DNA from 4 places in the Bradyrhizobium sp. 195 genome. Region 1 is predicted to be linked to each of the others. Evidence: predicted binding sites of a transcription regulator. Region 1 holds the regulator's gene; each other region holds the start of a gene.
The links. The regulator LexA, encoded in region 1, represses DNA repair genes until DNA is damaged. The targets are predictions, from matches to a motif close to TGTTCNNNNTGTGTTCNG.
Positions count from the first base shown of each region.

Region 1 (7,853 bases):
CAGGGCCACCATCCGGCTCAACCCGGCTGCGCAGGCCTCGGAGCCGGCGATCGAGCCGTCATCGGTGAGATCGTCGTTGAGCACTGGCATGCCGGCGGCCCAGGCGCCGCCGATGCTGCCTTCGCCCCAGGCAATGGATTGCGTCGCATAGCGTGCGGCAAGGTCGGTGTGCGCGCTGCAATCGCCGGCACGCAGGACCAGCGCCGAACGGGCCTCGTTCGGGACCCAGATCTCGACGCGTCGCGCGATCGGCGTTGCCTGCGCGGAGAGGAATGTCAGAACCCAGGTTTGGTCGGTGCCGGTCCGGTAGGGCACGCCGACCCCCAAATTGATCCCGATCTTGGCCGCGTCCTCCCAGCGCAGGAAGCTCCTGGCGTCGTGCAGGTCCTTGATAATCAGTGGCAGACCCGCCTTCCAGGTGCGTCCGGGCAGGCCGAAGCCGCGAGGAAACGTGGTGTGGCGGGAGTTGAATTCGAACATGTCCGCCGTGCCGTAATAGCCGTCGACAAGCGCCATCTCGTGGGAGCGATCAGGATCGTTGTGCCAGAGTTCGATCGCGCCGACATGCGCCTCGTCGTCGCCGCAGAACAGCACCATCACGGCTTGCAGAAATTCGCCTGCAAACACCGGCACGGCCACGCCGCAGGTGAGGCCGGCCGCGAGCGCCTGATCGGTGCGCTTGAAATAGGAGTTGGCGAATGTCGTGAGGATGACGGGATGGCCAGAGGCCCAGGCCTTGCCTGGAAGCCCCTCGTCATATCCGAAATGCAGCTCTGCGCTGGCGGTCTTGAATGCGGACAGGCCTTCGTCGTAGAGGCCGCCGCCGAATTCCAGCCGCATGCGCGTCCGGTCAGGTATCCAGAGTTCAACGACGCGAATGAAGGTCTTCATCGAGCTGTCCGCCGCCTCAAACCACGACAGCATCGGACATTTGGCTGCGGAGCGGACGTTCAAAATTCAGGCAGGACGGGTTAAACTTCGTGCGGCGACGATGTGCGGCGGCGGGTCTCGCCGATCGATTTTCGTGAAACACAAACCCGCCGGGCTCGCCGGCCTCGGCCGGCGATGGCATTTCAATCCTGGCCCGACCTATTGTCGGTCGAGTGGCGTCAGCCGATCGGCAGGCGCGTGACCGTCGGCCGGCCGTCGGCGATGATCTGCGGCTTGTGCTCGCGCTCGCTGACGGGCTGGGTCACCGGCAGTTGCAGCACGGTTGCGCGCTGGCCTTCGACGAGTTGCGTCACCAGCACGTATTTGCCATCCGGGAATTCGATCGCGTCGTGATGGCGATCGGGAATGTGCGGATCGATCTTGCCGAACTTGCCGACGCGCGAATTGACGGTGCGCGTCCAGATCCAGCGATTGTCGTAACGGACGTTGTCGGCGAAGGCGAGCTCCGTCCCCGGCAGCAGGCAGACGGCCACGGTCGGATCGGCCGCAGAAGCAAAACCACGCGTCGAGGTGCCGCGGAACGTTGTCGACACGATCGTCTCGCCGACTTCGGCGGGGCGCGATGCAACGGCATGCAGGCTGTAGTCACACATCGGGTGCTCCTCATGCGAAGATAGCAACCCGCGCCTCCCTCGGAGGCGCAAGCCTCTATCAGAGTGGAAGCAGACAACGCTCTGCTTGGTTGTAGGCAAATCTGCGGCTGGCACGCGGGATGCGATCAAATTATCTTTTCGAATCCGCGAGGAACAAAGCTCACATCAATGCATTCGGCAAAGACGAGCGTTAGCGGCCCGCGCGCGCCGATGTATCATTGTCTGCTCGAGGCCTCGAGACCGAAAAGTGACGAGTGCTTGGCGGCGACACGCCGGGGCGTCGCGCTGGAAGGGGCCGGACAATCTGCGCAAGACCAGAAGACTGCCCAGCAGGAGCGGATCAGATCCGCTCCAATCGGAATCATTGGTATCGAATGACCGCCGAGGGGTCTCAGTACTTCCGGTAAAGCCCGATCAGCTTGCCCTGAATTTTCACGCGGTTCGGCGGCAGGATGCGCACCTCATAAGCGGCATTGGCGGGTTCGAGTGCGATCGAGGCGCCGCGGCGGCGGAAGCGCTTGAGCGTGGCCTCCTCGTCGTCGATCAGCGCCACCACGATGTCACCGGTATCGGCGCTCTCGTTGCGCTGGATCAGCGCCATGTCGCCGTCGAGGATACCGGCCTCGACCATGGAATCGCCGCGCACTTCGAGGGCGTAGTGCTCGCCGGAGCCGAGCATGTCAGGCGGCACGCTGATGGTGTGGCTGCGGGTCTGCAACGCCTCGATCGGCGTGCCGGCCGCGATGCGGCCCATCACGGGCACTGCAACGGGCCGCTCGCCCTCGTCCACGGCCGGGCTGGAGCTCGCGCGGACCTTGCCGAGATTGCCCTCGATGACGCTCGGCGTGAAGCCGCGTCGGTTGCCGGCGGCAGCTTGAAGCTCCGGCAGCTTGATCACTTCGATGGCGCGGGCGCGGTTGGGCAGGCGGCGGATGAAGCCGCGCTCCTCGAGCGCGGTGATCAGGCGGTGAATGCCTGACTTCGAGCGCAGGTCGAGCGCATCCTTCATCTCGTCGAAGGAGGGCGGCACGCCGCTTTCCTTCAAGCGTTCGCTGATGAACCGCAGAAGCTCGTATTGTTTGCGCGTTAACATCTCGACCAAAGTCCCCCGGTTGATGTCGTTCGATTCCGAGACGATGAATTCAGCGATAAGCCGCTGCATGCTCGAAACAAATCATGAACGGACACTATATGTTCGATACATGTTCCGCAACTGCTTAATTTACCGTGAACAGAGGCAAACTCGCGGAATGCGTGTGGCCGCGCAGTTCAGACGGGGAGCCGCAGCACCTCGCAAGGGCTGCCGGCCTCGGCCTTCGGGGCGAACGGTGGGCGGACGAGAAGTACCTGTGCTGCAGCGAGATTCGCAAGCAGAGAGGAGTCCTGATGACTGACGGGAACGGCGACGAGCGTGCCGTCGTCGCGCAGCTCCAGCCGCGCGCGCAGATAATCCTCGCGCTGGTCGTTGGCGCCGAGATCGCGGCCCAGCACGGCGCGCTCGCGACGATGATGGATCACTGAACGGCCCGACAGCGCGCGAATCAGCGGCACCATGAACAGGAAGGCGCAGACGTAGGAGGACACGGGATTGCCGGGCAGGCCGATCACACCCATCGCGCCGAGCCGTCCGTGCATCATCGGCTTGCCGGGCCGAATCGCGATCTTCCAGAACGCCATCGAGATGCCTTCGTCCAGGAGCGCCTGCTGGACCAGATCGTGGTCGCCGACCGACGCGCCGCCGGTCGTGATCAGGATGTCGGTACCGCTCTCGCGGGCGCGACGGATGCCGGCGGAGGTGGCTGCAAGCGTATCGGCGGCAACGCCGAGGTCGATGGTCTCGGCGCCCTCGCTGCGGGCTAGAGCGTGCAGGGCGTAGCCATTGGAATAGACGATCTGGCCGTGCCCGGGCGTTGAGCCCGGCATCACCAGTTCGTCGCCGGTGGCGAGGATCGCGACCTTCGGACGGCGGCAGACGGCGAGATGCGGGTGATTCATTCCGGCTGCGAGCGCGAGGTCGCGCTCTGTCAGACGGGTTCCTTTGCGCAAGAGCACGTCGCCCTCGCGGAAGTCGACGCCTGCCGGGCGGATGTGCCGTCCGGCGATCGCGGCTTCCTTGATCGTGACGCTATCGCCGTCCGCGACGGTGTCCTCCTGGATCACGACCGCGTCCGCACCGTCGGGAATGACGCCGCCCGTGAAGATCCGTACGGCTTCGCCGGCACCGACCGTTCCTGCGAAAGGACGGCCCGCCGCGACCTCGCCGATGACCGTCAGCCGGGAATCGATCGTTGCCGCATCGGCGGCGCGCACGGCATAGCCGTCCATCGCCGACATCGCTTGCGGCGGCTGCGTGCGCCGCGCCGCGACGTCGCGCGCGAGCACGCGATGGTAGGCCTCGTCGAGGGAGGCCTTCTGTTCGGGCAGTGGCTCTGCACCCGCCAGCACCGCGGCAAGCGCGTCCGAAACCGGCATCAGGGCCACGGGCTAAACTCCTGCTGAGCACATTGGTAAATGGCCGGCGAGAGTTCTATCCGAGTGCGGGCGCGAGGCAAAGCAGCACGCAGGGTGATTTATCCTGCGTGGCCTCAGCAGTGGAGGAGGCGGCTCAATTCCGTCGCGGCATGATCCGGAAGGCGAGACAGACCGGGATGAGGATGGCCATGGCGAGCACGAGAAGGACGAATGCCACGGCCAGCATCGGTCAACTCCCGCTCGGTCGGCCCGAGCCGTCGTTCAGTGCGACGTCGGGAGCTTTGGGACCTTGATCCTTGTCGGGCAGAGGGTCGGCCTGAGACTTCAGGTCGGCGGCCTTGCTGATCAGCTTGGCGGAAAGGTCAGAATCCGAGGTGGTTCTTGCGAATTCAAGCAGGAGAGAGGCTTGCTTGGTGAGATAGGTTTTGCCCAGCACGTCGATAAGTCCGATGTAGAAGTCCCAACCGACTCATGAGTCCGAAGGGTGGCATTCCGTTCCCGGAACTCTGTACAAAAATGCACAAAGGGTTTGGGTTCCTCATGTTCCGCAGATTTGGTCCCGGGAACCGGGGCGTGCGGTGGGCTCGCGCTGGGACCGTTTAGCCTCAGATTCCTAGGGCCTTCAAGGCGTTCCCGACATCGCGCGGCGACGTGACATGCACGGCGGTCAGGCCGCGCGCCTGCGCTCCCTCGATGTTCTCGGCGAGATCGTCGAAGAACACGATGCGCTCCGCTGGCACGCCGATCGCCGCGACGACATGGTCGAAAGCCTCCGCATCCGGTTTGCGCAGGCCGATGCTGGAAGACAAATACAGTCCGCGGAAATGGCCGAGCAGATCGGCATATTCCTTCGAGAAATAGTCGACGTGCGGCCGGTTGGTGTTGGAGAAGGCGTAGAGCGGCATCTGCTTCGCCGCGCGCGGCAACAACTCGGCGATATCCGGCATTTCGCCGGCGAAGATCGCGTTCCAGCCCTCCAGGAACTGGGCGTCCGAAATGCCGATTCCGAGCGAAGCACGTAGCGAGGCGAAATAATCCTCGTCGCTGATCTTGCCGACCTCGTGCAGCCGGTAGGCCTCGTCACGCACATAGCGCGCGACAATGGATTCGGGCTGGCAGCCGGCATGCCCCGCCCAGCAGGCGATCGCCTTGGAGAAGTCGATGTCGAGCACCACGCGCCCGAGATCGAACAAAAGCGCATCGGCGCTGCCGGGAGAGAGCGATGTCACCTGCGTCCTTTCACTTCGATATCGGCAAGAGTTCGGCAAGAGTCGGCAAGTCACTATCGACAAGTCAGTATCGATAAGGCTCGTGGTCGAACAGCGGGAACGCGCTGAACACGCTCGGCGCGTTGGTGGCGGTCGCCGGATGCAGGCAGGATTTGTCGACTTCGGCAAACGAAGTGGCGCCCAAGAGGCCGAGGCAGCGCAGCACTTCGTCCTCCATGAGCTCCAGCATCCGTGTGATGCCGGCTTCGCCGGCCGCCGCCAGTGCCCAACATTGCATCCGGCCGATGCCGACGAGGTCTGCGCCTGCCGCGATCGCCTTGACGATATCGGTGCCGCGACAGATGCCGCCGTCTACCATGATCTTGGCGCGACCCTTCACGGCCTCGACGATTTCGGGCAGCACATGCATGGCGCCGCGGCCATGGTCGAGCTGGCGTCCGCCATGGTTGGAGACGTAGATCCATTCGACGCCGTGATCGACCGCGATCAGGGCGTCCTCCGCGGTGGCGATGCCCTTCAGGATCAGCGGGATCTTGAACTTGTCCTTGACCATCTTCACGGTCCGCCACTCCAGGCCCTTCTGGAAATCGCCGCCGGTGGCGCGCAGGCGGCTCTCGCGAACGTAGCGCTTGGCGATGTCACGTTCGCGACGGCTGTAATGGGCGGTGTCGACGGTCAGACAGAAGGCGGCATAGGCGTTCTTCTCGGCACGGCTGACGACATCGGCAACGAAGGCGTCGTCGCCGCGGACATAGAGCTGATAGAGCCGCAGCGCATCGGGGGCCATCTCGGCGGTCTTCTCCAGGCCGGGCTCGGACACCGAACTCAGCATGTGCGCGGCACCGAAGGTGCCGGCGCCGCGCGCAACGCTGGCCGCGCCATCCGGATCGAAGATCTCGAGCGCGCCGACGGGGGCGAGCACCACCGGCAGGCGCATCTTGCGGCCGAACTGCTGAACCGAGCCGTCCACCTTGCGGACGTCGCGCAGCACGCGCGGGCGAAAGGCGATCTCGTCCAGCGCCATGCGGTTGCGGCGCATCGTGGTTTCGGTCTCGGCGGCGCCGACAATGTAGTCCCAGGCGTTCTGGTTGAGGTTGGCCCGCGCTTTCCGGATGAATTCGTGCAGGTTCTGGAACGGCTCGTTGCTGGCGCCGAGTTCGACGTTCCGTTCCGGCCGGATGCGGGGTGCTTCGTTCATTGTTATCCTCCCGAGAATTTGAAGCCTTATGTCATCGCCTAACCCGTCCAGCCCTCCAAAACTATCCTAAAATCGCATAGCTGCGAGGCGTAGACCGGCCCACCGATTCCCCTTGCGGGCGGACCAGTCCTGCAACGTTGCCAAAAGTTTAGGCCCGAACGAAGCGATTTCTGCGGAGGTACCCGCCCGCGTGGCGTCCCGGCCTTGAAGAAACCAGAATGGTATTGTGAGAAACGGACTGGATCGCCAATTGCATGGCGCCCCAAAGCCCCAAGCGAAAAGGTCAGACTACATGCGGAAATCCCTGCTGTTCCCTCTGGGCGCGCTCACCGGAGCGTCTCTGACCTTTCTGGTAGCCAGCCCCCACGGCGGCGTATGGGCGGCGCGGGCGGCAGCGGGTGCGAATGATGCCTATTCCCAGCTCAACCTGTTCGGCGAAGTGTTCGAGCGCGTGAAGGCGAGCTATGTCGAGAAGCCGGACAATGCCAAGCTGGTCGAGGGCGCGATCACGGGCATGGTGACCTCGCTCGATCCGCATTCGCGCTACATGAATGCGAAGGCCTGGACCGAGATGCAGGAGACCACCTCCGGCGAGTTCGGCGGCCTCGGCATCGAGGTCACGATGGAAGACGGCCTCGTCAAGGTCGTCTCGCCGATAGACGATACGCCCGCCTCGAAGGCCGGCATCATGTCCGGCGACCTCATCAGCAAGATCGACGGCGAGGCCGTGCAGGGCATGACGCTCGAGCAGGCCGTTAACAAGATGAAGGGCCCGGTCGATACCCAGACCAAGCTCACCATCGTGCGCAAGGGCGCCGACGCCCCGCTCGATGTCGCGATCAAGCGCGAGATCATTCATGTGCGCCCGGTTCGCTTCCATGTCGAGAACGGCGACATCGGCTATATCCGCATCACCTCGTTCAACGAGCAGACCACCGATGGCCTGAAGAAGGCGATCGCCTCGATCACCAGGGACGTCTCGCAGGACAAGCTCGTCGGCTACGTGGTGGACCTGCGCAACAATCCGGGCGGTCTGCTCGACCAGGCCGTGTCGGTGTCGAGTGCGTTCCTGCAACGTGGCGAGGTCGTTTCGACCCGTGGCCGCAGTCCCGAAGAGACCCAGCGCTTCACTGCGCATGGCGGCGACCTCACCAAGGGCAAGCCGCTGGTGATCCTGGTCAATGGCGGCTCGGCCTCCGCCTCGGAGATCGTGGCCGGCGCGCTGCATGACCACAAGCGTGCCACGATCATCGGCACGCGCTCGTTCGGCAAGGGCTCGGTGCAGACGATCATTCCGCTCGGCGCCGGCAACGGTGCGCTGGCGCTGACCACGGCGCGTTATTACACGCCGTCGGGCCGCTCGATTCAGGCCCAGGGCGTTGCCCCCGACATCGAGATCCTGCAGGACGT
Region 1 covers NZ_CP082161.1:4,816,306-4,824,158, reverse strand. Annotated here, with positions in the region: gene IVB26_RS22365 (GAF domain-containing protein) at 1-891, opposite strand, end outside; gene IVB26_RS22360 (hypothetical protein) at 1,110-1,544, opposite strand; gene lexA (transcriptional repressor LexA) at 1,936-2,637, opposite strand; gene IVB26_RS22350 (molybdopterin molybdotransferase MoeA) at 2,814-4,025, opposite strand; gene IVB26_RS22345 (hypothetical protein) at 4,246-4,452, opposite strand; gene IVB26_RS22340 (HAD family hydrolase) at 4,622-5,245, opposite strand; gene IVB26_RS22335 (alpha-hydroxy acid oxidase) at 5,310-6,443, opposite strand; gene IVB26_RS22330 (S41 family peptidase) at 6,736-7,853, shown strand, end outside.

Region 2 (7,853 bases), 110 kb from region 1:
GCCCTTCACATACCAGAGCACGTTGTTCCAGGCGTAGCCGATCTGGCCGGTGAACAGGCCCAGCGCATCGATCTTGGTCTGGTTGACCAGCGCGGGCGGCCCAAGCACCAAGCTCGTATTGGAGCCCTTCAGGTTGGCCCAGTCGCCCTGAGCTTCGAGACCAAACACCCAGTTGGCCGACTGCCAGCGATAACCGACCTGGCCACCGACGACGCCGCCGGTTGCATTGTGACAGCCTTCGGGCGTGTCTGGTCCTGCAATGCCGAAGATATTGTTGACATCCCAGCAATTGCGGCTCGAGGCGCCACCGCCGTTGATGCCGATGTAGAAACCGCTCCAATTATACATTGCGATCGGCGCGACCGGAGCCTTGGTGTAGGGGCGGGCCGCCAAATCGGCCGCCGAGGCCGGTGCCAGCGCGCTGAGTACGAACAAACCGGCCGAAGCCAGCAAAATCTTCTTCATATCGATTCCCCAGTTCCGTTTCTCGTTTTTGCCTTCCAAAAAGCGGAAGAGCAGCGGACCTATGCCCGACCAATGCCATTGTTTTATACCATTGAAGCCAAAGGTTGTGTCACCCGGGCGCCACATCTCTCCAAAAACGCTGGCCAGCAAGCGGGTTGTCGCGGACAAACAAAAAGGCCGGCGCGAGGCCGGCCTTTCGTAACGCGAAGCGTTGGAGCGTTGACTTAGTACTTGGCGACCACCGGGGCGCCGAAGTGATAGTTCACGCCGACCTGCACGGTGTGGAGGTTGAGGGTGCCGGTGTTAACCGGAGCGCCGATGCCCGAGAAATAGGTCTCGCCGCCCAGGCTGCGATAGAGGTACTCGCCCTTGACCGACCACTGCGGAGCGAAGAAGGCCTCGATGCCAGCGCCGACGGTCCAACCCGAATGCCACTTGGACTCGGAGAAGGTCAGGCCAGGCGTGCCGGCGGTGATCTTGTTGTCGATCCAGGCGTAACCACCTGTGCCGTAGAACAGGACGTTGTTGACGGCCCAGCCGAGACGGCCGCGCACGGTGCCGAGCGCGTCGATGCGCGAGGTCACCGTAAACGGGACGATGGCGCCGCCAACGAGAACCGGAGTGGACGCCGAGGCGCTGACGTCGGCCCACGAGCCATCAGCCTCGATGCCGAACACGACGTTGCCGGTCTGCCAGTTGTAGCCGCCGGTGCCGCCGACGAAGCCGCCCTTCATCCGGGGGTCGCCGGAACCGCTTTCCCAGGCGCCGCCACCGACGACACCGAGATAGAAACCGGTCCAGTTGTAGACCGAAGCCATCGGAGCGATCGGAGCCTTGGTGTAGGGGCGGGCCGCGAGGTCAGCAGCCGAAGCGGGGGCCGCCAGAGCGAACAAACAGGCCGAAGCCAACAAAACCTTCTTCATTTTCAACTTAATCCCAGTCCCAGTTTCTGTTGTTGCCTTCCGCGGGCGGAAGGGCAGCGGACTCTGTGTCCAACTGACGCCGTACTTACACCACCAAAGCCGCAAGTTGTGTCTCCAAAAAGCCACAGGGTACCCAAAACGTAAGCGTGACTGACTCATCCGGCTTGCGGTCAAACGAAAAAGGCCGGCGCGAGGCCGGCCTTAGACTTCAATGATGTCAGAGGGATATCAGTACCTGGTGGTGCCCAGCCCGCCCCAGTTGAAGTGATAGTTCACGCCTGCCTTGACGGTGTGAACGGTATCGGTCCACTCGGAGCGGTTGGTGGGCACTGCGGAGTACTGGATCGTGCTGCTGCCGAAGTCGATGTAGTTGTATTCGACCTTGGCCGACCAGTTCGGAGCGAACATGTATTCCGCGCCGGCGCCGACGGTCCAACCCCAGCGGGTGTTGTTCTGGATGAAGACGTTTCCGGGGATGCCATCATAACGGTGCTGAATGTCGCCGACCGCAGCGCCACCGCTGACGAACAAGAGAGCGGGGCCGGTCGAGTAGCCGAGACGGCCCTTGATGTCGCCGAAGCCGCGGATTCTCGTGAAATAGGTGTCGCCGAGGCCGGCATTGATTTCGGCCGAACGACCGTTGATGTCAGCCCAATGATAGTCGCCCTCGATGCCGAACACCCAGTTGGCCGCCTGCCAGTTGTAGCCGAACACCCCACCGACAAAGCCGCCGGTGGTGTCGTAGTTCTGACTTCCAGCAAATATCGCCGTATTCGGAGCGCCAAAGAAGGTTTCGTCGCTGCGGCCCCAGGCACCGCCGCCCTGCACACCGACGTAGAAGCCGGTCCAGGTATAGATCGGAGCGGGCGGCGCGACCGGCGCCTTGGTATAGGGACGGGCTGCGAGGTCCGCAGCACCGGCCGGAGCCGAGACGGTCAGCGCAACCGCGCCGACGAAGCCGATCAGGATCTTCTTCATTGTAATCTCCCCAGTCGTGTCCGCCTCTCTGAGTTCCCCAAGGCGGACTATCAGGCGCGAGGCCCATTGCATCAATTCCAGGCACGACGATAGCTCGATTCTGCGGCAGAGTCCGTGCCCGGAGCGCAACAGTTGGGTGTAATCGACTTGGTCCTAACTTAATGAATGTTAAGTGGTATTTGGCATTTGTGGGAACTCGGTCTGGTTCCATCCCAATTGCCATCGCGGCGCCATTTAGATGCCATTCCGTCTCCACATTTGGCGATTGATTCCGTAGGAACAAATCTGGAACAAATTTCCGGTCGGTGCTATATAGTGGGGATAACCCTGGGGTGACGGGCTGAGCGGCGCCTGCAAGTGTATAGGGTCGCCTCAACAGGCGCAGAGGAACGCGGGTAGTGCGCTCGGCCTTTTGAATTCAGTGGCATTCGGAGTGGAGAGCGGCGATGGCGGGAAGCGTCAATAAGGTCATTCTGGTTGGAAATCTCGGCAAGGATCCTGAAATCCGCCGCACCCAGGACGGGCGGCCGATTGCGAATCTGAGCATCGCCACCTCGGAGACCTGGCGCGACAAGAACTCCGGCGAGCGCAAGGAGAAGACCGAGTGGCACCGCGTCGTGATCTTCAATGAGGGTCTCTGCAAGGTCGCCGAACAGTACCTGAAGAAGGGCGCCAAGGTTTACATCGAGGGCGCGCTCCAGACCCGCAAATGGACCGATCAGAGCGGCGTCGAGAAGTACTCGACAGAGGTGGTGCTCCAGGGCTTCAACTCGACTCTCACGATGCTCGACGGCCGCGGCGGCGGCGGTGGAGGCGGCAGCTTCGGCGATGAGCCGGGCGGCGATTTCGGCTCCTCCGGACCCGTCAGCAGCGCACCGCGCCGTCCCGTTGCCGCCGGCGGCGGTGGCCGCAACAGCGACATGGACGACGATATCCCGTTCTGAGGGCGATCGGACGATCAGGGCGCTGGCCGATTGAGCCGCGCCTTCCACGTCGTGTCAGCAAACTTTACTAATCGACAGGAAGGGCTCGGGATTTCCGGGCCCGCTTCATATTTGAGTTGAAGTCGGACGGCGCCAGCGCAAAACAGGCCGATGACATGCGCTCGCCGCGCGATCGACGAGGGTGTCAGCGGCGATTTCGGAAGGCCTGTTCCAGGGCTGTCCGAGACGCTCCCCGCAACGCCGTAAGCTATTGGAAAAATAGACGGAAAAAGCGCTTCCCTGGAGCCTGCAAGGGTGGTTATCAGGGGCTCGATGCGCTATATGATTCCCAGATAAAACCTCACCGGATTTCCCCTTGGCTGACGACGACGACAAGCCCGGCGACCAGCCGGCGCAACCCTCGGATATTCGCCCCGTCTCCATCTTCGAGGAGATGAAGAAGTCCTATCTCGACTACGCCATGAGCGTGATCGTGGCGCGGGCGCTGCCTGATGCCCGCGACGGTCTGAAGCCGGTGCACCGCCGCATCCTGTTCTCGATGAACGAGCAGGGGCACACGCCAGACAAGAAGTACGTCAAGTCCGCCCGCGTGGTCGGTGACGTCATCGGTAAGTATCATCCGCATGGCGACCAGTCGATCTACGACGCCATGGTCCGGATGGCGCAAGACTTCTCCATGCGCGTGCCGCTGATCGACGGCCAGGGCAATTTCGGCTCGGTCGACGGCGATCCCCCGGCCGCCTATCGTTACACCGAAGCCCGCCTGACAAAGGCGGCGCTGGCGCTGCTGGCCGACATCGACAAGGACACCGTCGACTTCCAGCCGAACTACGACAACAACGAGACCGAACCATCGGTCTTGCCGGCCAAGTTCCCGAACCTTCTCGTCAACGGTGCGGGCGGCATCGCGGTCGGCATGGCGACCAACATCCCGCCGCACAATCTCGGCGAGGTCATCGACGCCTGCGTCGCGCTGATCGACAACCCCGCGCTCACCATCGACGAGCTCATCAACATCGTGCCGGGACCGGATTTCCCGACCGGCGGCGTCATCCTGGGACGGCAGGGTATCCGCTCGGCCTACCACCTCGGCCGCGGCTCGATCGTGATGCGCGGCAAGGTCGCGATCGAGACCATCCGCAAGGAGCGCGAGGCGATCATCGTCACCGAGATTCCCTACCAGGTGAACAAGGCGACGATGGTCGAGCGCATCGCCGAGCTGGTCAAGGAAAAGAAGATCGAGGGCATCGGCGACCTGCGCGATGAATCCGATCGCGATGGCTACCGCGTCGTCATCGAGTTGAAGCGCGACGCCGTGCCGGATGTGGTGCTGAACCAGCTGTACAGATTCACGCCGCTGCAGACCAGCTTCGGCGTCAACATGGTGGCGCTCGACAGCGGCCGTCCGCGGATCATGCATCTGAAGGACCTGCTGGCCATCTTCGTCGACTTCGGCGAGCGGGTCGTCACGCGGCGCACCAAGTACCTGTTGGCCAAGGCGCGCGATCGCGCGCACATCCTCGTCGGTCTCGCGATCGCGGTCGCCAATATCGACGAGATGATCCGCGTGATCCGGACCTCGCCCGACCCGACCACCGCCCGCGACAGCCTGATGTCGCGCGACTGGCCCGCACGGGACGTCGAGGACATGCTAACGCTGATCGACGATCCGCGCCATCGCATCAGCGCCGACGGAACGATCCGGCTGTCGATGGAGCAGGCGAGGGCCATCCTCGACCTGCGCCTGCAACGCCTCACCGCACTCGGCCGCGACGAGATCCGCGAGGAGCTCGACAAGCTCGCGGGCGAAATCGCCGATTATCTCGACATCCTGCGCTCGCGCGACCGCGTGCTGGGCATCATCAAGACCGAGCTCGCCGAGGTGAAGGCCGAGTTCGCCACGCCGCGGCGCACCGTCATCATCGAGCAGGAAGGCGAGGTCGAGGACGAGGACCTGATTCAGCGCGAGGACATGGTCGTCACCGTGTCCCACGCCGGCTACGTCAAGCGCGTGCCACTGTCGGCCTATCGGGCGCAGCGCCGCGGCGGCAAGGGCCGTGCCGGCATGCAGACCCGCGACGAGGATTTCGTTTCGCGCCTGTTCGTGGCTTCCACGCATACGCCGGTGCTGTTCTTCTCCTCGCGCGGCCAGGTCTACAAGGAAAAGGTCTGGCGCCTGCCGATGGCCGCGCCGAACGCGCGCGGCAAGGCGCTGATCAACATCCTGCCGCTGGAGCAGGGCGAGCGCATCACCACCATCATGCCGCTGCCGGAGGACGAATCGACCTGGGGCAACCTCGACGTGATGTTCGCCACCACGGGCGGCAACGTCCGGCGCAACAAGCTGTCGGACTTCGTCGACGTCCGCCGCTCCGGCATCATCGCGATGAAGCTCGACGACGGCGAGGCGATTGTCGACGTGCAGATCTGCACGGAGCGCGACGACGTGCTGCTGACCGCCGCCGGCGGTCAGTGCATCCGCTTCCCGGTCCCCGACGTGCGCGTGTTCACCGGGCGCACCTCGATGGGCGTGCGCGGTATCGCCCTTGGCGAGGGCGACAAGGTGATTTCGCTGGCGATCCTGCGCCATGTCGAGACCACCTCGGACGAGCGTTCGGCGTACTTGAAGATGCGCCGCGCGGTCGCAGGCGAGGCCGCGGCCGAAGACACGGCCGTGGACGGCGAGGCCGAGGAGACCTCCGGCAGCTTCCAGCTGGCGCAGGAGCGTTACGCCGAGATGTCGGCGCAGGAGCAGGTCGTGCTCACCGTCTCCGTCAACGGCTATGGCAAGCGGACCTTGTCCTACGAGTACCGCACCACGGGTCGCGGCGGCAAAGGCATCGTCGCGATGAGCGTCAACAACCGCAACGGCAATCTCGTGGCGTCCTTCCCGGTTGAGGAGGCGGATCAGATCATGCTGGTCACCGACAAGGGCCAGCTGATCCGCTGCCCGGTCGAGGGCATCCGCATCGCCGGAAGATCGACGCAAGGCGTGATCGTGTTCGACACCGCCGAGGACGAGCATGTGGTGTCGGTCGAGCACATCACGGAAGAGGCGGAGAGCGGGAACGGAGCGAATGGGGAGTAAGGGTAGCCGCTCGTAGCCCGGATGGAGCCGCTGCCCGTAAAAGAGTCCCGGATTGCGCTTCGCTCCATCCGGGCTACGCACTCCCGCTAGATCTCCAGCTCCGTGCCGAACTCCACCACCTGCCGGGTCGGCACGCCGAAGAACGCGGCCGAGCGTTCGGCGTTGCGCTGGAGGAAGGCGAACACGCCTTCGCGCCAGACCCACATGCCCGGAATGTTCTCGCTGGGGATGATGGTCTCGCGTCCCACGTAATAGGTGATGTCGGAGAGATCGACGCCGGGCAACTTGCTCTGGCGGCAGACGAGCTTCAGTCCCTCATAGATCGTCGGGTTCTGCATGAAGCCGTAATGCAGGATCACGCGGGTGATGCCGGGAATGATCTCGATCATCTCGGCGCGTTCCTCGTCGGCGATGTGCGGGGATTCCTCGATCAGCACGCTGACCAGCAGCACGCGTTCGTGCAGCACCCGGTTATGCTTGACGAACTGGGTGAGCGCGAGCGGCACGCCGCGCGGTGCGGATGCCAGGAATACGGCGGTCCCGGGCAGCCTTGCGTGGCACTTGTTGACCGCGGTCTCGATCAGGTCCTCCTCCGGCTGGCGCAGCTTCGCGCGCGCGACCTCGACCAGCTTGACGCCGGAGCGCCAGGTCAGCATCAGGAAGGCGACGAGGCCGGCGAGCAGCAGCGGAAACCAGCCGCCCTCGAACAGCTTGACCGAGTTGGCCGAGAAGAAGATCACGTCGATGACGAAGAAGGCCCCATTCACGGCCACCACCAGCCAGGGCGAATAGCCCCACTGGATCGCGACCAGCGCGGCGAGCAGCGTCGTGATCGCCATCAGCAGCGACACCGCGATGCCATAGGCGCCGGCAAGCGCGTCCGACGTGCCGAAACTCAGGACCGCCCCCAGCGTGGCGGCGGCGAGCAGCCAGTTCACCAGGGGCACGTAGATCTGCCCGATTGCATTGCTCGTGTGGCGGATCTGCATGCGCGGCAGGAAGCCGAGCTGGATCGACTGCTGGGTCAGCGAGAACACGCCGGAGATGATCGCCTGCGAAGCGATCACGGTGGCGACCGCCGAGAACGCGACGAGCGGATAGTGCAGGGCGTCGGGGCAGAGCTGGAAGAACGGATTCTCGATCATGGCGGGATCGGTGATCAGCAGCGCGGCCTGGCCGAAATAGTTCAGCACCAGCGCCGGCAGACAGATAGCAAACCAGGCGAGGCGGATCGGGAAGCGACCGAAATGCCCCATGTCGGCATACATGGCCTCGCCGCCGGTCACCGCGAGAAAGGCCGCGCCGAGAATTCCGAATGAGATGTGAAAATCCTGGTGGATCAGGAATTCGAAGGCATAGAGCGGGCTGAGCGCCGCCAGTACGGCCGGCGCCTTGACGATGCCGTGGATGCCGAGCGCGGCGAGCACGACGAACCAGGCCAGCATCACCGGTCCG
Region 2 covers NZ_CP082161.1:4,705,149-4,713,001, reverse strand. Annotated here, with positions in the region: gene IVB26_RS21835 (outer membrane protein) at 1-465, opposite strand, end outside; gene IVB26_RS21830 (outer membrane protein) at 690-1,388, opposite strand; gene IVB26_RS21825 (outer membrane protein) at 1,617-2,366, opposite strand; gene IVB26_RS21820 (single-stranded DNA-binding protein) at 2,813-3,310, shown strand; gene gyrA (DNA gyrase subunit A) at 3,666-6,398, shown strand; gene IVB26_RS21810 (potassium transporter Kup) at 6,485-7,853, opposite strand, start outside.
Region 2: the regulator LexA is predicted to act here: its motif matches at 2,642-2,659, upstream of IVB26_RS21820 (single-stranded DNA-binding protein).

Region 3 (7,853 bases), 880 kb from region 1:
CGGATGATGCCGCGGATTTCATCCGGCGGGTTCTGGCGGCCTTTCGGCCGATCGCTTCAGCTCCCGATCGATGCGCAGCTGCACGCGCCGGATCGCGAGCAGATCGATTTTCGTCTCGGTCCTGCCGGACTTGATCTGCTCGCCGATCCGGAACTGCCATTGCCAGATTCCGGGAATCGCCGTCTTGGCGACGGTGAACTCGATGCCCCTGTGATTCATGGCGACCTCCCACGATTCACGTCCAAGATTGCAAACATGCTGGTCGTCTCAATATTCCCGAGACAAGCTAAATCTGTCGGTAAGCCCCGGATAGTTCAAGGATCTCTCGAAAGCGCGCGCCCCGAAACAAGTGAAGCCGTGTTTAAGACTCCGGTCCGTCAGCGAGACTGTCGGATCCCCGTGGTTCTCCGACCATGAACAGAGTTCCTGAGCTTACGTCCCGGTGCGTTCACGTACCGAGACCGGCCCGTGGGCCCGCCAGGGACCGATTCCATGCTGCGGCATGTGCTTTGCTTGGCGTGTAACGGCAAGCAACATGGGCCCGTCATGCTCGGCATTCCCCGCCGCTACAGTCACTTCGTCTTCGGAATCATCCAGTCCGGATTGACCTCGCTGATCGCGGCAGGGATCGCCAGCCTTCCCGCGGACAGTGCGATGATCTTCGTTGGGCACTGGATGGTGTCGTGGCTGATCGCCTGGGCCGCGATGCTGCCGATCTTGCTGTTGGCGGCGCCCGCGATCCGCGCCTTCGCGCTGCGCCTGACGCAGGAGGAGCGGGAACCGCGCGCCGGCAGCCAGGCTTAAAAAAACCCCGCCTGGGGAGAGCCAAGCGGGGCAGAAAGTTATTGGAGGCTGAGGTGCTGGGCTGCAACACCATAGCCGCATCACCCTAGCGGGCTCCGCTTACGGCAGCCTGACAGGCGGCAGACAGATTTCCGGGCGCGATGCTGAGGCCGCAGACTGGCCCCGCACCCGTCCCAATTTCGACATCCGTTCGCACAACTGCGGACACACCCGTCGGCAAGATTCCAAACCGTTCGGCGCCGCCATGGGGGAAACGTGGCACGCCGGCAACGGGGTGGCATCATGGATAACGTAGAGCGGTCATTCGCCGCCGCGACAGCGGCTGGCTTCGTGGTGCTGGTGATCGGCCTCGTGCTGCTGGCGCTGCTGTAGGACAGGCGCACGGGCGTGGCGCCCGTGCCCTGCGATGATCGAGGGCACGGGCGTGGCGCCCTTCGCAAAACTGGAAAACAACCCCATGCACAGTAGGCCGCATGGAAATTCTGTTGTTCTCTCAGTGGCTTGAAGGTAGTGTTTAGATACCGTTGCGCATGACCTGCGGGCCTTCCGCGTCATCTTGGCGTGCGATGCGGCCCCCTTGGGGGGACAAGGCGATCGCTAGCGGCCAGCTCTGCGCGGTTGGCGAGAGGGCCCCGCAAGCCGGACCGCCGGCGCGGCGTCACCAGTTTCGAAGCGGCCCCGGCGAGCTTCAGTGGATCTTGATGTCGTTCAGGGGAAGATGGAGCTCGCTGGCGCGCTCTTCGCGATCCCTCTTGCGAAACTCGTTTTCCTTGCGCTCGAACTTGATCATCTCCTCATGCGCCGCCTCGAGCAGCGGATTGCGCCTGATCGTTTCGCGGTGTTTGTCTTCGGTCATGACTGAGGTCCCCAGAGTTGCGGTCTCATCCTGAAGAAGGCCCCAGACCGCGAAAAGGTTCGGTGCCGTACGATTGCGGAATTATGACGGCGACGCGCGGCCGCGTCTTTGACGGACGTCAGTTTTAGTCGGGCAAGGACGTCGCGGCTGCTCTGCTATTTCGGCGGTTGCAGGCCGGGGGATTTGACCCAGTCGTGCAGATGATTGGCCAGCTCGGCCTGGCGGGCCTTCTTGAGCAGGGCGTCCCTTTCAGGACCGGGTGGAAGCCTGGAGGCGTCCGCCTTGACCTGCTTCACCCATGCGGAGAGCCGGTCTTGAAGGGTCAGTTGTTGTTTGAAACGTCGTCGCTTGAACATGGCACGCCCCTGTCCGTGTGAGGAGGGCGGGAGCGCAGTCGGCGTTCTCGTCACCGATAGCAGCCACGGTCCGTGCGGTGATGATGAGATTAGGATCCAGAATCGGAACGGCGTCTGTTCAGTTGTGCGCATAACGCGCCCATGGGTGGAATGCCCAAAACCGCAAAAGAACATATTGCGAACCTAGAACAAATGGGGTACATTGCTTTTATCGCCGAGCCGCCTCGCAACCGTTTGTCCCTCACGCGAATCCTCGCCATAAGGAGCACGACCCAATGTCCGCCACTGCCCTGCGTATCGTCGAAGGATCTTCCATGGACAAGAGTAAAGCTCTGGCCGCCGCGCTCTCTCAGATCGAGCGCCAATTCGGCAAGGGCTCGGTGATGAAGCTCGGCAAGAACGACCGCTCCATGGACATCGAGGCAGTGTCCTCCGGTTCGCTCGGGCTCGATATCGCGCTCGGCATCGGCGGCCTGCCCAAGGGACGTATCGTCGAGATCTACGGGCCGGAATCCTCGGGCAAGACCACGCTGGCGCTGCATACGGTGGCGGAAGCACAGAAGAAGGGTGGTATCTGCGCTTTCATCGACGCCGAGCACGCGCTCGACCCGGTCTATGCGAGGAAGCTCGGGGTCAACATCGACGAGCTCCTGATCTCGCAGCCGGACACCGGCGAGCAGGCGCTGGAAATCTGCGACACGCTGGTGCGATCGGGCGCGGTCGACGTGATGGTGATCGATTCGGTTGCGGCGCTGGTGCCGAAGGCCGAGCTTGAAGGCGAGATGGGCGATGCGCTGCCGGGACTTCAAGCGCGGTTGATGAGCCAGGCGCTGCGGAAGCTGACGGCCTCGATCAACAAGTCCAACACCATGGTGATCTTCATCAACCAGATCCGCATGAAGATCGGTGTGATGTACGGCTCGCCCGAGACCACCACCGGCGGCAACGCGCTGAAATTTTACGCCTCCGTCCGCCTCGACATCCGCCGCATCGGCGCGATCAAGGAGCGCGACGAGGTGGTCGGCAACACCACACGCGTCAAGGTGGTGAAGAACAAGCTGGCGCCGCCCTTCAAGCAGGTCGAGTTCGACATCATGTACGGCGAGGGCGTGTCCAAGATGGGCGAGATCCTCGATCTCGGCGTCAAGGCCGGCATCGTCGAAAAGTCCGGCGCCTGGTTCTCCTATGACAGCCAGCGCCTCGGCCAGGGCCGCGAGAACTCGAAAGCGTTTTTGAAGGCCAACCCCGACATCACCGCCAAGATCGAGACCTCGATCCGCCAGAACTCCGGCCTGATCTCCGAGCAGATCCTGGCCGGCACGCCCGAGAGCGACGCCGACGGCGAGGAGCCGGCGGAAGAGTAAGCCTTAACGCGAAAGTTTTTCGCGAGGAGCGGGCGCTGAAGACGTTGAGTTGCCGACGTCGTCAGTGCCCGTTTCGTTTTGCGTTGCGTTGATCAGGTGGTGAGATGAAGCGTCTGATCCTGACCAGTTCGTCCGGAGTCGGTCTCACCTATATCGGTCGCGCCGACATGGTCGTGCCCCTGATCTTTCGCTTCGTCTGGGGACCGCTGCCGACGTCGCACCACCTCGAAAGATACTTTACCGGTCGCTCTTACAGAGACGATCCAGAGGCGCAGTGGTCCGATCTTGTTCCGCGGTCTCCCGAGACCGGCCTCGCGCACAAGCAGCTCCCGCTGGATTGGTTCTGCAAGGCCTACGGCTTCGATCTCATCGAGCTGTGGTTTGATCCCCGTCCGAACGATCAATTGCAGCTGGTCTGGAGTCTCGATTACCTGCGCTCTCAATCCTACATGGGCGAGCGCCTGAAATTGAGCCTCGTCGATTTCGATCTGCTCGAATCGGGCGGTGCGAGGCTGCGCGACCGTGCCGTGCGGGCGTTCGACGTAGCAGAGCCTGACTTCGAGGCCGGCCGCATGGCCTGGGAAGCTTACCGGGCACCTACACCGGAGCTCTGTTTCGGATTGCTGGGCCGCGAACTGCCCAGGCTGCCTTTCCTGACGCCGGCGATGGAGCACTTGCTGGCAGAACTGCCGTCAACCATCAATGGGCTGGGCGCGACGGAATCGGGGCTTCTCGACCTGATTGCGAGGGGCCACAACCGCACGAAGGAGCTGTTTCAGCCGGGCGGACTGCTCGAGACGCGCGTGTTCGACCAGTGGGAGCTTGGTCCGTTGCTCGAAGGGCTTGGGTCCGGCCCGATGCCGGCGATCACCGGTCTCGACCCGAAGCTCGCCACTCTGGCCCCGCACGATGCGCGCGGTCGCAACGCCGCTTATCGCCGGAGCCGGCCGTCGCTGACCGAATTCGGCAAAGCGGTTCTGGAGGGCCGGGAGGATTTCCGCCGTCACAATCCGATCCGGCGTTGGTGGGGTGGTACGCTCCTCACCAACGAACAGCTCTGGCGCTGGGATCGCGAGAGCCGGTTGTTGATCGCGCCTGACTAAGGCCTGCGTGTTGCTCAGTATACTCCCGTATTGCGTATCAATTTTGAAAGTCGATCATGTCACATCTGATCCTGGCGACGAACGGTGGAGCAGCCGCGGTGCTCGACCGCTCTAACCTGGCGAACATCGCCCTCAGCTTTTCCCTTCGATACGTCCGGGGCCCATTGCCATCCGAAGAGGAGCTCGCGATGGGGCTGGAGCCACGTTCCGCGAAGCACTCCAGAAGGGGCGATCATTGGCTCGACGGCGTGGAACGAAATTGGCTGATGGACTTCGGCTCGCCGGACATTGGTTTCCTTCAGCTCTGCGAAAAGTTCGACTCGATCGAAGTGTGGTCCGATCCTCGGCCGAACGATCAACTCGTGCAAAGGCGTGTCACCGAGGCGCGGTGGATGCGCGATGTGTTCGACGAAAACGACGCGCACGATGCCTTGCTCGAACTTGGGGCACATTCGGCGCCGCCGGTCTTGTTGGGCGATCCGGCGTTCGACAATGACGATCGTTATTTCGGCAGAAGCGAGTGGAAGGTCACGCTGACTGAACTCGGGCGTTCAGTTTTCGCGCGCGAAGACGACATGTGGCGTCACAACCCGATCAAGCGCTGGTGGGGCGGGACCGAACTCACCAACGAACGGCTGTGGCGGTGGGACCGCGAAAGCCGGTTGTTGATTGCGCCTTGAGCTAAGGAGCGTAGCAACCATTAAAGGCTAGGCGACTTTTTCGGTCCAGGGCGTGCCGCGTTGTACGACAGTATTGGCGTAGATCAGGAGTTTCCTGGCGCAGGCGATTAGTGCTGCGTTGTGGACTTTGCCCCTTGCCATGAGGCGTGCATAGAGCGCGATCAAGGCCTTGTTCCAGCGGAAGGCAGCTGGAAGGGCCGCGGCGAACAGGGAGCGCCGTAGGCGGCTGCGGCCTCCGGCGATCTTGCGCTGTCCTCTGTGCTGTCCGCTGTCGGAATCGAAGGGAGCCAGCCCGGCCAGGGCTGCGGCTTGCTCCCGGCTGACGCGTCCGAGTTCGGGCATGCGGATGACGATCGCCAGCGCCGTCCGCTCGCCGATGCCGGGAATGCTCAGCACCAGCTTGAGCCGCATGGCTAGGGCGTCGTGGGCACGAAGGCGCTTGGCAATGTCACGAATCTGCGCGGCCTTGCGTGCCTTCAACCGGGCGATGTCGCTGTTGACGATGCGTCGCAACGCAGGCTCGTCGATGTGCTCGAGACGCGTCTTGAAGCGCCGGATATCTTCCTCGATCTGCTCAAGGAAGGTCAGATAGTCGGCCAATTCCGTCAATCGCGGATCCGGCGCGATCTCAGGGGGATCGAGCGCCGCAGCACAGGCGGCGATCAATACGGCGTCGAGCGCATCGTTCTTGGCCCGGCGCAAATGGACCTTGGCGAAGGCCTTGACCTGAAGCGGCTGCAGCAACAGCACGGTAAAACCGGCCGATCGCAAATGCTCCACCACGCCACGTTCATAGCCGCCAGTGGCCTCGATCCCGATCCGCGTGACGCCGGCCTTGGCCAGGTTTGCTGCCAGAGCGCGCCAACCCGGTAAAGCATTGGCGACCTGCCAGCGTTCGGTTCGACCATGAACCGCGATGTCCAGTTTAGCCTTGGACGTATCGATCCCGGCCGTCGTTATGTTAGTCTGTGTCATCTTCGTCGACCCTGCCTTGTGAAGCGAACCAAGTTGTTCCGGCAACCATCCGGGTCCGATGAAGGTGCTGACGCGATCACGCTACGGGGCAGCCACAAACTGCTCTGGGTGGGCTCGATCCGATCGCCAGCGGCCTGTCGCGGGGTGCAAACCGCGGCAGGCCATTCCTCATGGAACGGGTCGAGAATAAACGATCGCGCTATTACAAGGGTGGGCAAAGGCGCGTAAGCGCCGTGCCCACGATCTTTCACCGCATTAACAGGTGGTGGGCACGCTTGCGCTTTGCCCACCCTACGAGACCTTTGTCGCGTCTTACTCCGCGGCCTCTGCGTAGTCGCTCACCGGCGGGCAGGAGCAGACCAGGTTGCGGTCGCCGTAAACGTTGTCGACGCGTCCCACCGGGCTCCAGTATTTGTCGGTGCGCGAGCTTCCCGCGGGGAAGCAGCCTTCGGCGCGGGTGTAGGCGCGCTTCCAATCGTCGTCCGCGATGTCGTGCACGGTGTGCGGGGCATGGCGAAGCGGCGAGGCCTCTATCTTGAAGCGGCCGGCCTCGACCTCGGCGATTTCTTTCCGGATCGCAATCATGGCGTCGCAGAAGCGGTCCAGTTCGGCCTTCGATTCCGACTCGGTCGGCTCGATCATCAGCGTGCCCGGCACCGGGAAGCTCATGGTCGGCGCATGGAAGCCGTAATCGATCAGGCGTTTTGCGATGTCGTCGACGGTGACGCCTGAGGTCGTCTTCAGCGGACGCGGATCGACGATGCATTCGTGCGCGACGCGACCCTTGGCGTTCTTGTAGAGCACCGGGAAGTGCGGATCGAGGCGCGCTGCGATGTAATTGGCGTTGAGGATCGCGATCTCGGTCGCCCGCTTCAAGCCGTCGCCGCCCATCATCAGGATGTAGATGTAGGAGATGGTGAGGATCGAGGCCGAGCCGAATGGCGCAGCGGAGACCGGGCCGACCGGGGCATCCGCCTTCGTCGCGGGATGTCCAGGCAGGAACGGGGCGAGATGGGCCTTCACGCCGATCGGACCCATGCCGGGGCCGCCGCCGCCATGCGGGATGCAGAAGGTCTTGTGCAGGTTGAGGTGGCTGACATCGGCGCCGTAATCGCCGGGCCGGCTCAGGCCGACCTGCGCATTGAGGTTGGCGCCGTCGAGATACACCTGGCCGCCATGGCCGTGCACGATGTCGCAGATCTCGCGGATGTGCTCCTCGAACACGCCGTGGGTCGAGGGGTAGGTGATCATGACCGCGGCGAGATCGTTCGAGTGCTTCTCGGCCTTGGCGCGAAGATCATTGACGTCGACGTCGCCGTTCTTCTCGCAGGCGACCACCACCACGTCCATGCCGACCATCGCGGCCGAGGCCGGGTTGGTGCCGTGGGCGGAGGAGGGGATCAGGCAGATCTTGCGGTGCGTCTCTCCGCGCGCGGCATGGTAGCCGCGGATAGCCAAAAGCCCGGCATATTCGCCCTGCGCGCCCGAGTTCGGCTGCAGCGAGATCGCGTCATAGCCGGTGATGTCGCACAGCCATTTTTCCAGCCGCGTGAACAGCGCGTGGTAGCCCTTGGCCTGCTCGCGCGGCACGAACGGATGCAGCGAGCCGAACTCCGGCCAGGTCAGCGGCATCATCTCGGTGGTCGCGTTCAGCTTCATGGTGCAGGATCCCAGTGGGATCATCGCGCGGTCCAGCGCGAGGTCGCGATCGCTGA
Region 3 covers NZ_CP082161.1:5,694,167-5,702,019, reverse strand. Annotated here, with positions in the region: gene IVB26_RS26745 (hypothetical protein) at 19-219, opposite strand; gene IVB26_RS26740 (DUF2798 domain-containing protein) at 547-804, shown strand; gene IVB26_RS26735 (hypothetical protein) at 1,493-1,660, opposite strand; gene IVB26_RS26730 (hypothetical protein) at 1,816-2,016, opposite strand; gene recA (recombinase RecA) at 2,292-3,380, shown strand; gene IVB26_RS26720 (hypothetical protein) at 3,485-4,483, shown strand; gene IVB26_RS26715 (hypothetical protein) at 4,540-5,163, shown strand; gene IVB26_RS26710 (IS110 family RNA-guided transposase) at 5,191-6,138, opposite strand; gene gcvP (aminomethyl-transferring glycine dehydrogenase) at 6,451-7,853, opposite strand, start outside.
Region 3: the regulator LexA is predicted to act here: its motif matches at 2,183-2,200, upstream of recA (recombinase RecA).

Region 4 (7,853 bases), 4.1 Mb from region 1:
AGAGACAGCAGTGATTGAGTCGGGGAGCCGCGGCGTACTGGATTCCCCGCCTTCGCGGGGAATGACAGCGAGGGCGTGGTGAGCGCGCGCTCTCCGCTCCCCTCACACCCCCTCAATAATCCACCTTCATCAGATACAGCCCGTCCGGCGGGGCGACGATGCCACACGCTGCGCGGTTGCGGGCTTCCAGTGCTGCGGAGAGATCGTCGGCGGTCCAGCGTCCTTCGCCGACCCAGACCAGCGATCCCACCATCGAGCGGACCTGGCTGTGCAGGAACGAGCGCGCCGAGGTGATGATCGTGATCTCGCGGCCGTCGCGCATCACGTCGAGCTGATCGAGCGTCTTCTCCGGCGACTTGGCCTGGCACTCGGTATCGCGGAAGGTGGTGAAATCGTGCTTGCCGAGCAGACGTTGCGCCGCCGCGTGCATCGCGTCGGCATCGAGCTTGCGCGGCACACGCCAGGCATGACCGATGTCGAGGGCGAGATTGGCGCGCGTATTGATGACGCGGTAGCGGTAGTGGCGTTTCACCGCGGAGAAGCGCGCCTCGAAACTGTCAGGCACGATCTCGGCTTCCAGCACCGCGATCGGATGCGGGCGCAGATGCGCATTGAGCCCGTCGCGAAAACGGCCCGGTGGAAACGGCTTGTCGACATCGACATGCGCGACCTGGCCGCGCGCATGCACGCCGGCATCGGTGCGGCCCGCGCCATGCACGCGGAGATCCGCGCCGGTCATCGCCTTCACGGCTGCCTCCAACGCGCCCTGCACCGAAGGCAGCGTCTCCTGCACCTGCCAGCCGAAGAACGGCGCGCCGTCATATTCGATGGTGAGCTTGTAGCGGGGCATCGTTCCCGGTGTCATCGTCCGCGCAGGCGGACGATCCAGTACGCCGTGACGGTTCGGTTCATCTCAGAAGTCTCGGTGTACTGGATACCCCGCCTTCGCGGGGTATGACAGCGTTAGGTGAATTTAGCTCCCGCCTTCAGCGGCACACCACGCAAAAAGTCCGCGGCCTGCATCCGGCCCTTACCCTCACGCTGCAGCTCGATGATACGGATCGCTCCCTCGCCGCAGGCGATCGTGAGCTGATCGTCGAGCACCTCGCCCGGCGCACCCGAGCCCTTCGCCAGCTCACAGCGCAGGAGCTTTACGCGCGCATTTTCAAGCTCGGCCCATGCGCCGGGGAACGGCGAGAGGCCGTGGATGTGGCGCAGCACGGCACGCGCAGGCTTGCTCCAGTCGATCCGCGCCTCGGCCTTGTCGATCTTGGCGGCGTAGGTGACGCCGTCCTCGCTCTGCTTCTTGAGCTGCAGCCCGCCGCGGGCGAGCGCGGCCATGGCTCGCACCATCAGGTCGGCACCGAGCCGGGACAGACGGTCATGCAGATCGACCGCGGTCATGCTGTCCGTGATGGCAAGACGCTCGGCCATCGCGACGTCGCCGGTATCCAAGCCGACATCCATCTTCATCACCATCACGCCGCTCTCGGCATCATCAGCCATGATCGCGCGGTTGATGGGCGCGGCGCCGCGCCAGCGCGGCAGCAGCGAAGCGTGCAGGTTGTAGCAGCCGAGCTTGGGCGCATCGAGGATCGCCTGCGGCAGGATCATGCCGTAGGCAACGACGACGGCCGCATCGGCGTCGAACGCATTGAACTCCGCCAGCGCTTCCTCGGTCTTCAGCGTCTTCGGCGTCAGCACGGACACGCCGAGTTTTCGCGCGGCTTCCTCGACCGGCGTCGGCTGCAACTGCAGGCCGCGCCGCCCGCCCGGCTTCGGCGCGCGGGTGTAGACGGCGACGATCTCGTGGCCATGCGCGACCAGCTCGAGCAGCGTCGGCACGGAGAAATCGGGCGTGCCCATGAAGATGAGGCGGAGAGGCATCAACAGACTCGCTGCGTTCCCTCCCCCCTTGCGGGGGAGGGTTAGGGAGAGGGGTGTCACACGACGCGCTCTATCGGCGTGAGCGCGGAGTCTTCGCCCCCAGACAAACCTTTTGCTGCGCTACCCCTCTCCCCCGCCCTCCCCCGCAAGGGGGGAGGGAGCGCAGAGGAGCGTGCGGCAACGCCAGTTGCTTACAACTCACTCCGCCCGCTTGGCGGCCTTTTCGAACTTCTTCATCACGCGGTCGCGCTTCAGCTTCGACAGATAGTCGACGAACAGCACGCCGTTGAGGTGGTCGATCTCATGCTGGATGCAGGTGGCGTAGAGGCCTTCGGCGTCCTCCTCGTGCACCTTGCCGTCGAGATCGGTGAAGCGCACGCGCACCTTCGCAGGGCGCTCGACCTCCTCGTAATATTCGGGGATCGAGAGGCAGCCTTCCTCGTAGACCGACAGTTCCTCGGACGAGGCGATGATCTCGGGGTTGATGAAGACGCGCGGCAGCGGCGTGGTCTCGCCGTTCTCGTCGCGCTTGGCGAGGTCCATGGTGATCAGCCGCAGCGGCTGCGCGATCTGGATCGCGGCGAGGCCAATGCCGGGCGCGTCGTACATGGTCTCGAACATGTCGTCGGCAAGCTTGCGGATCTCGGCCGTGACCTTCTCGATCGGCTTGGAGACCAGACGCAGCTGCTTGTCGGGCAGGATGATGATTTCTCTGAGGGCCATGGCCGCGATTTAAGCCGCATGCCGGATGCGGTCAATGCGGCGGGGAACCCCGTTAACCCCTCACTAACCATAAAACTTCGCTTTTCGTTAACCATAAAAATTAGGGGGCGGTTAACCCCTGTCGTTCCCTCTTCGTTCGCGAATATCGGCGAATCGCGCTAGAAGGGCACATGAACGAGATTATTTTCCTGATTGGCGACTGGCCGGTGCGCACCATCGATGCGCTGATCAGCTTCGGTGCGCTCGTCCTCATCCTGCTGGTGGTGATCGCGGTGGTGATCGCGCGCTCTGGCCAACGCGGCGCGGAACTCGCGATGGCGCACGCAATCCGGGCCGACGAGCTCGAGGAGCGGCTGAGTGAGGTGCTGCGCGCCCAAAGCGAATCCTCTGGAAGGGTCGACGCCATGACCCAGGCGCTGGCCGGCCGCCAGGCCGACATGGCGCGGGCGGTCAACGAGCGGCTGGATTCGGTGACCCATCGCGTCGGCCAGTCCATGGAACATTCGACCCGCAACACCATGGAGAGCCTGCGCGCCCTGCACGAGCGGCTCGGCATCATCGACAGTGCCCACAAGAACCTCACCGACCTCACCACGCAGGTGACCACCTTGCGGGACGTACTCGCCAACAAGCAGTCGCGCGGCGCTTTCGGTCAGGCGCGGATGGAGGCGATCGTCCAGGACGGCCTTCCCAAAGGCGCCTACGAGTTCCAGTTCACGCTCTCGACCGGCAAGCGGCCCGATTGCGTCGTGTTCCTGCCGGACCAACGCCCGCTCTGCATCGACGCAAAGTTTCCGCTGGAGGCGATGACGGCCCTGCACGACGCCCGCACCGACGAGGAGCGGCGCGTTGCCACGCAGCGCCTGCGCGGCGACGTGATGAAGCATGTCAGCGACATCGCGGAAAAATACCTCGTCACCGGCGAGACCCAGGAGATGGCGCTGATGTTCGTGCCGTCGGAATCGGTCTACGCCGAGATCCACGACGGCTTCGACGACGTGATTCAAAAAGCCTACCGCGCCCGCGTCGTGCTGGTGTCGCCCTCGCTCCTGATGCTCGCGATCCAGGTGATGCAGCAGATCATGAAGGACGCGCGCATGCGCGATGCCGCCGACCAGATCCAGACCGAAGTGATCAAGCTCGGCGACGACCTCGGCCGCCTGCGCGACCGCGTGGTCAAACTGCAGAAGCATTTTTCCGATGCGAACGAGGACGTCCGCCAGATCCTCATCTCCGCCGACAAGATCGAGAAGCGTGCAGGACGAATCGAGGAACTCGATTTCAGCAAGAGCGACGCACCGGAGGCACCGCGGCTGGTGGCCACAGGCGCAGGCGAGCTGTTTCCGCGGAAGCTCCAGGCGGGGGAGTGATTCGGGCACACACTGTCATGCCCCGCGAAGGCGGGGCATCCAGTACGCCGCGGCGGGTGTGATTGAACAGAGACTCCGGTGATTACTGGATCGTCCGCCTTCGCGGACGATGACGGCGGAGCGGGAAGCGGCAGATGGGCGGACGCTGCTACTACGTATACATTCTCGCGAGCAAGATCGGTGGCACGCTTTACATAGGCGTGACCAATGATCTCATTCGCCGAGTAGCGCAGCACAAGTCGAAGGTGATCGAGAGCTTTACGGAGAAGTACGACATCGCAAGATTGGTTACTTCGAGCGGTTCGACGATCCCGAGAATGCGATCAAACGGAAGAAGCGGCTGAAGAAGTGGAACAGGGCCTGGAAGGTCGATTGATCGAGCAGCACAATCCGAATTGGGACGATCTGTATCACGAGATTGCCGGCCCACCATAATACTGTCTCACTCCGCCACGCTGTCATGCCCCGCGAAGGCGGGGCATCCAGTACACCGCGGCGGGTGTGATTGAACCGAGACGCTGGTGATTACTGGATCGTCCGCCTTCGCGGACGATGACAGCGAGCGGGGGTTGGGAGCTTCCGCCTCGCGGGCTACCGTCAGAGTCTTTTCTCCCAGAATCTGCTAACACCACCCCATGACCGCACCCGACGCGACTTCCCCCGCCGCGACTTCCGCCCCTGGGACCTCCTGGCGCGAAAGTCTTGCCGTGTACCTGCAACCGCGGGTGCTGATCGTGTTGTTCCTCGGCTTCTCCTCCGGCCTGCCGCTGGCGCTGTCGGGCTCGACGCTGCTGGTGTGGATGCGCGAGGCCGGGGTCGATCTCAAGACCATCGGGCTGTTCGCGCTGGTCGGCACACCCTACACGCTGAAATTCCTGTGGGCGCCGTTGGTCGATGCGCTGCATGTTCCGCTGTTCACGCGAGCCTTCGGGCGGCGGCGCGGCTGGCTGCTGTTCTCGCAGCTGCTCCTCATCGTCGCCATCCTGCTGCTGGCGATGACCGACCCGGCGCAGTCCCCGTTCTACGTCGCGCTCGGCGCGCTGCTGGTGGCGACGACGTCATCGACGCAGGACATCGTGGTCGATGCCTTCCGCGTCGAGAGCCTGCCGGAGAGCGAGCAGGCCGCCGGCATGGCCGCTTACGTCGCGGCCTATCGCATCGGCATGCTGGTCTCGACCGCGGGCGCGCTGTTCATCGTCTCCGGTTTCGAAAGCACCGGCATCACCCGCACCTCAGCCTGGATGTGGGGCTATGTGGTGATGGCGGCGATGGTGCTGATCGGGACGATCACGGCGCTGGCCGCGACCGAGCCCGGGCAATCGGTCCAGGCGGAAGCTGCTGCGAAAACCGAGACCGCGTTCACGCGGGTGCTGCACGCGGCGATCGGGGCTTTCTCGGAATTTTTGTCACGGAAGGACGCGCTCGCCGCACTCGCCTTTGTCGTATTGTTCAAGTTCACCGACGCCTTTTCAGGCACGATGACCGCGCCGTTCGTGATCGACCTCGGCTTCACCCGCAACGACTATGCGGCGATCGTGAAGGGCGTCGGCTTAGCTGCGACCCTGATCGGAGGCTTTGCCGGCGGCTTCGTCGCGCGGCGCTATCCGCTGGCGGCATCGCTCTGGATCGGCGGCGTGGTGCAGGCGCTGGCCAATCTGTCCTTCTCCTGGCTGGCCGTGGTCGGCACCAATCAATGGGCGCTGGCCTTCGCCATCTGCGCCGAGAATTTCACCAGCGCCATCGGCACCGTGATCTTCGTCGCCTATCTCTCCGCGCTGTGCCAGAACCCGCTGCACACGGCGACGCAATACGCGCTGCTCACCGCGCTCGCGGCGGTGGGACGGACTTATCTGTCGTCAGGCGCCGGCTTCGTGGCTGCGGCGACCGGCTGGCCGCTGTTCTTCGTGATCTGCGTGCTGGTGGCGATCCCTAGCCTGGTGCTGCTGGCCTGGCTGCAGAAGCGCGGGCATTTCGACGCGCTGGGGCCGGTAAGGGTGTGAGCGCCACGCCTGCGGTGCCGTAGGGTGGGCAAAGGCGCGGAGCGCCGTGCCCACCATCACGCCATGATCAGAAACAGGTGGTGGGCACGCTTCGCTTTGCCCACCCTACGGCAGCCACGGCACCTCGCCTTGAGGCGCCGCCTACTGCTTCTTGATCAGGCTCCACTTCGTGATCACGGCCTCGCTCAACTGGCCGGCATCGCTGGCGCAGGCAATCTCGTCGACCTTGACGGAGATCTCCTTGCCGACGAACGATTTGAGCTGCGTGGCCTGCGCGTCGCTGGAGGTGACGAGCTGGAAGGTCTCGGGGCCGGTCTCGAGATTGCACAGCCCGTTCGGCGCCGGCAAGCGACGCGGCTCGGAGGTGATCTGGTACATCGGAACCCGCTTGCCGTTCTTGCCGTCGCGCACCTTCATCGCGTTCAGCTCGCCCGACAGCACGTCGCCATTGTTGATCGGCTTGCCGGGCTTCGACGGCGGCGGAGTGTCGCCACCCTGCTGTGCGGCGATCGCCGGGTTCACCAGCATCGCCATCGTCGCGACCAAAGCCAATCGTGTGGCGAAAAGTTTCGTCATGTCGTCCGTTCCGTGAGATCTCAGGGATGGCTAGAACAGGGTCCGCTGCCGCATCGCTGCCGATAGCGTACCTTCATCGAGATAATCAAGCTCGCCGCCGACGGGAACTCCGTGGGCGAGCCGCGTCACCTTCACATTGGCGTCTTGAAGCAGGTCGGTGATGTAGTGGGCCGTGGTCTGGCCGTCCACCGTCGCATTCAGCGCCAGGATGATTTCGTGCACCTGCGAATCATGAGCGCGCGCGACCAGCGCGTCGATGGTCAGATCCTGCGGGCCGACGCCGTCGAGCGGCGACAATGTCGCGCCCAGCACATGATAGCGCCCCTGGGTGGCATTGGCCCGCTCCAGCGCCCAGAGGTCGGCGACGTCGGCGACGACGACGATGATCGCAGGATCGCGCTTCGGATCGGTGCAGACCGTGCAGGGATTTTGCGTGTCGATGTTGCCGCAGGTCTTGCAGACCTCGACCTTGTCGAGCGCGACCTGGAGGGCCGAGGACAACGGCATCATCAGCGCTTCGCGCTTCTTGATCAGATGCAGCGCCGCGCGCCGCGCCGAGCGCGGACCGAGGCCCGGCAGCCGTGCGAGCAGCTGGACCAGCCGTTCGATTTCGGGACCTGCAACAGCGCCCATATTATTGGCCGAACAACCCCGGCGGCAGGCCGAGCCCACCGGTGAGAGCCTGCATCTTCTCCTGCATCGCCGTCTCCGCCTTGCGGCGCGCATCGCCCATGGCGGTGACGAGCAGGTCTTCCAGCACCTCACGCTCTTCCGGCTTCATCAGCGAGGGATCGATCTTGACGGCCTTGACGTCCATCTTCGCGGTCATGCGCACGGCAACGAGGCCGCCGCCGGAGATGCCCTCGACTTCTACGTTGGCGAGCTGCTCCTGCATCTCCTGCATCTTGGATTGCAGCTGCGCCGCCTGCTTCATCATGCCGAGAAAATCAGCCATCGGTACTCGTCCTTGAAAAGACTGGCTCTAGAGATCGTCGTCGCCGTCGGAACCGTCGGGCGGATCGTCACTGCCATAGTCGGTGTTTATATTGGTTTCCGGTGTCTCGGGGGCAAGCCTGCGGACCTCGACGACCTTTGCGCCGGGGAAACGCGACAGCACCTCCTGCACGCGCGGATCGGCCTCGGCGGTACGCGCATGCTCCTGCTTGGCGGCCTGGTTCACCGAGCGCAGCGTCGGCTGGCCCTGCTCGTTGGACACGACGATGGTCCAGCGCCGGCCGGTCCACTGCTCGAACTTCTTCGCGAGCTCGGAGATCATGGTCTTCGCCGCGTTCGGCTC
Region 4 covers NZ_CP082161.1:579,641-587,493, reverse strand. Annotated here, with positions in the region: gene truA (tRNA pseudouridine(38-40) synthase TruA) at 113-850, opposite strand; gene fmt (methionyl-tRNA formyltransferase) at 964-1,887, opposite strand; gene def (peptide deformylase) at 2,086-2,610, opposite strand; gene IVB26_RS02650 (DNA recombination protein RmuC) at 2,781-3,980, shown strand; partial or broken gene IVB26_RS02645 (GIY-YIG nuclease family protein) at 4,115-4,415, shown strand; gene IVB26_RS02640 (AmpG family muropeptide MFS transporter) at 4,616-5,980, shown strand; gene IVB26_RS02635 (hypothetical protein) at 6,122-6,556, opposite strand; gene recR (recombination mediator RecR) at 6,587-7,189, opposite strand; gene IVB26_RS02625 (YbaB/EbfC family nucleoid-associated protein) at 7,191-7,511, opposite strand; gene IVB26_RS02620 (DNA polymerase III subunit gamma/tau) at 7,539-7,853, opposite strand, start outside.
Region 4: the regulator LexA is predicted to act here: its motif matches at 2,733-2,750, upstream of IVB26_RS02650 (DNA recombination protein RmuC).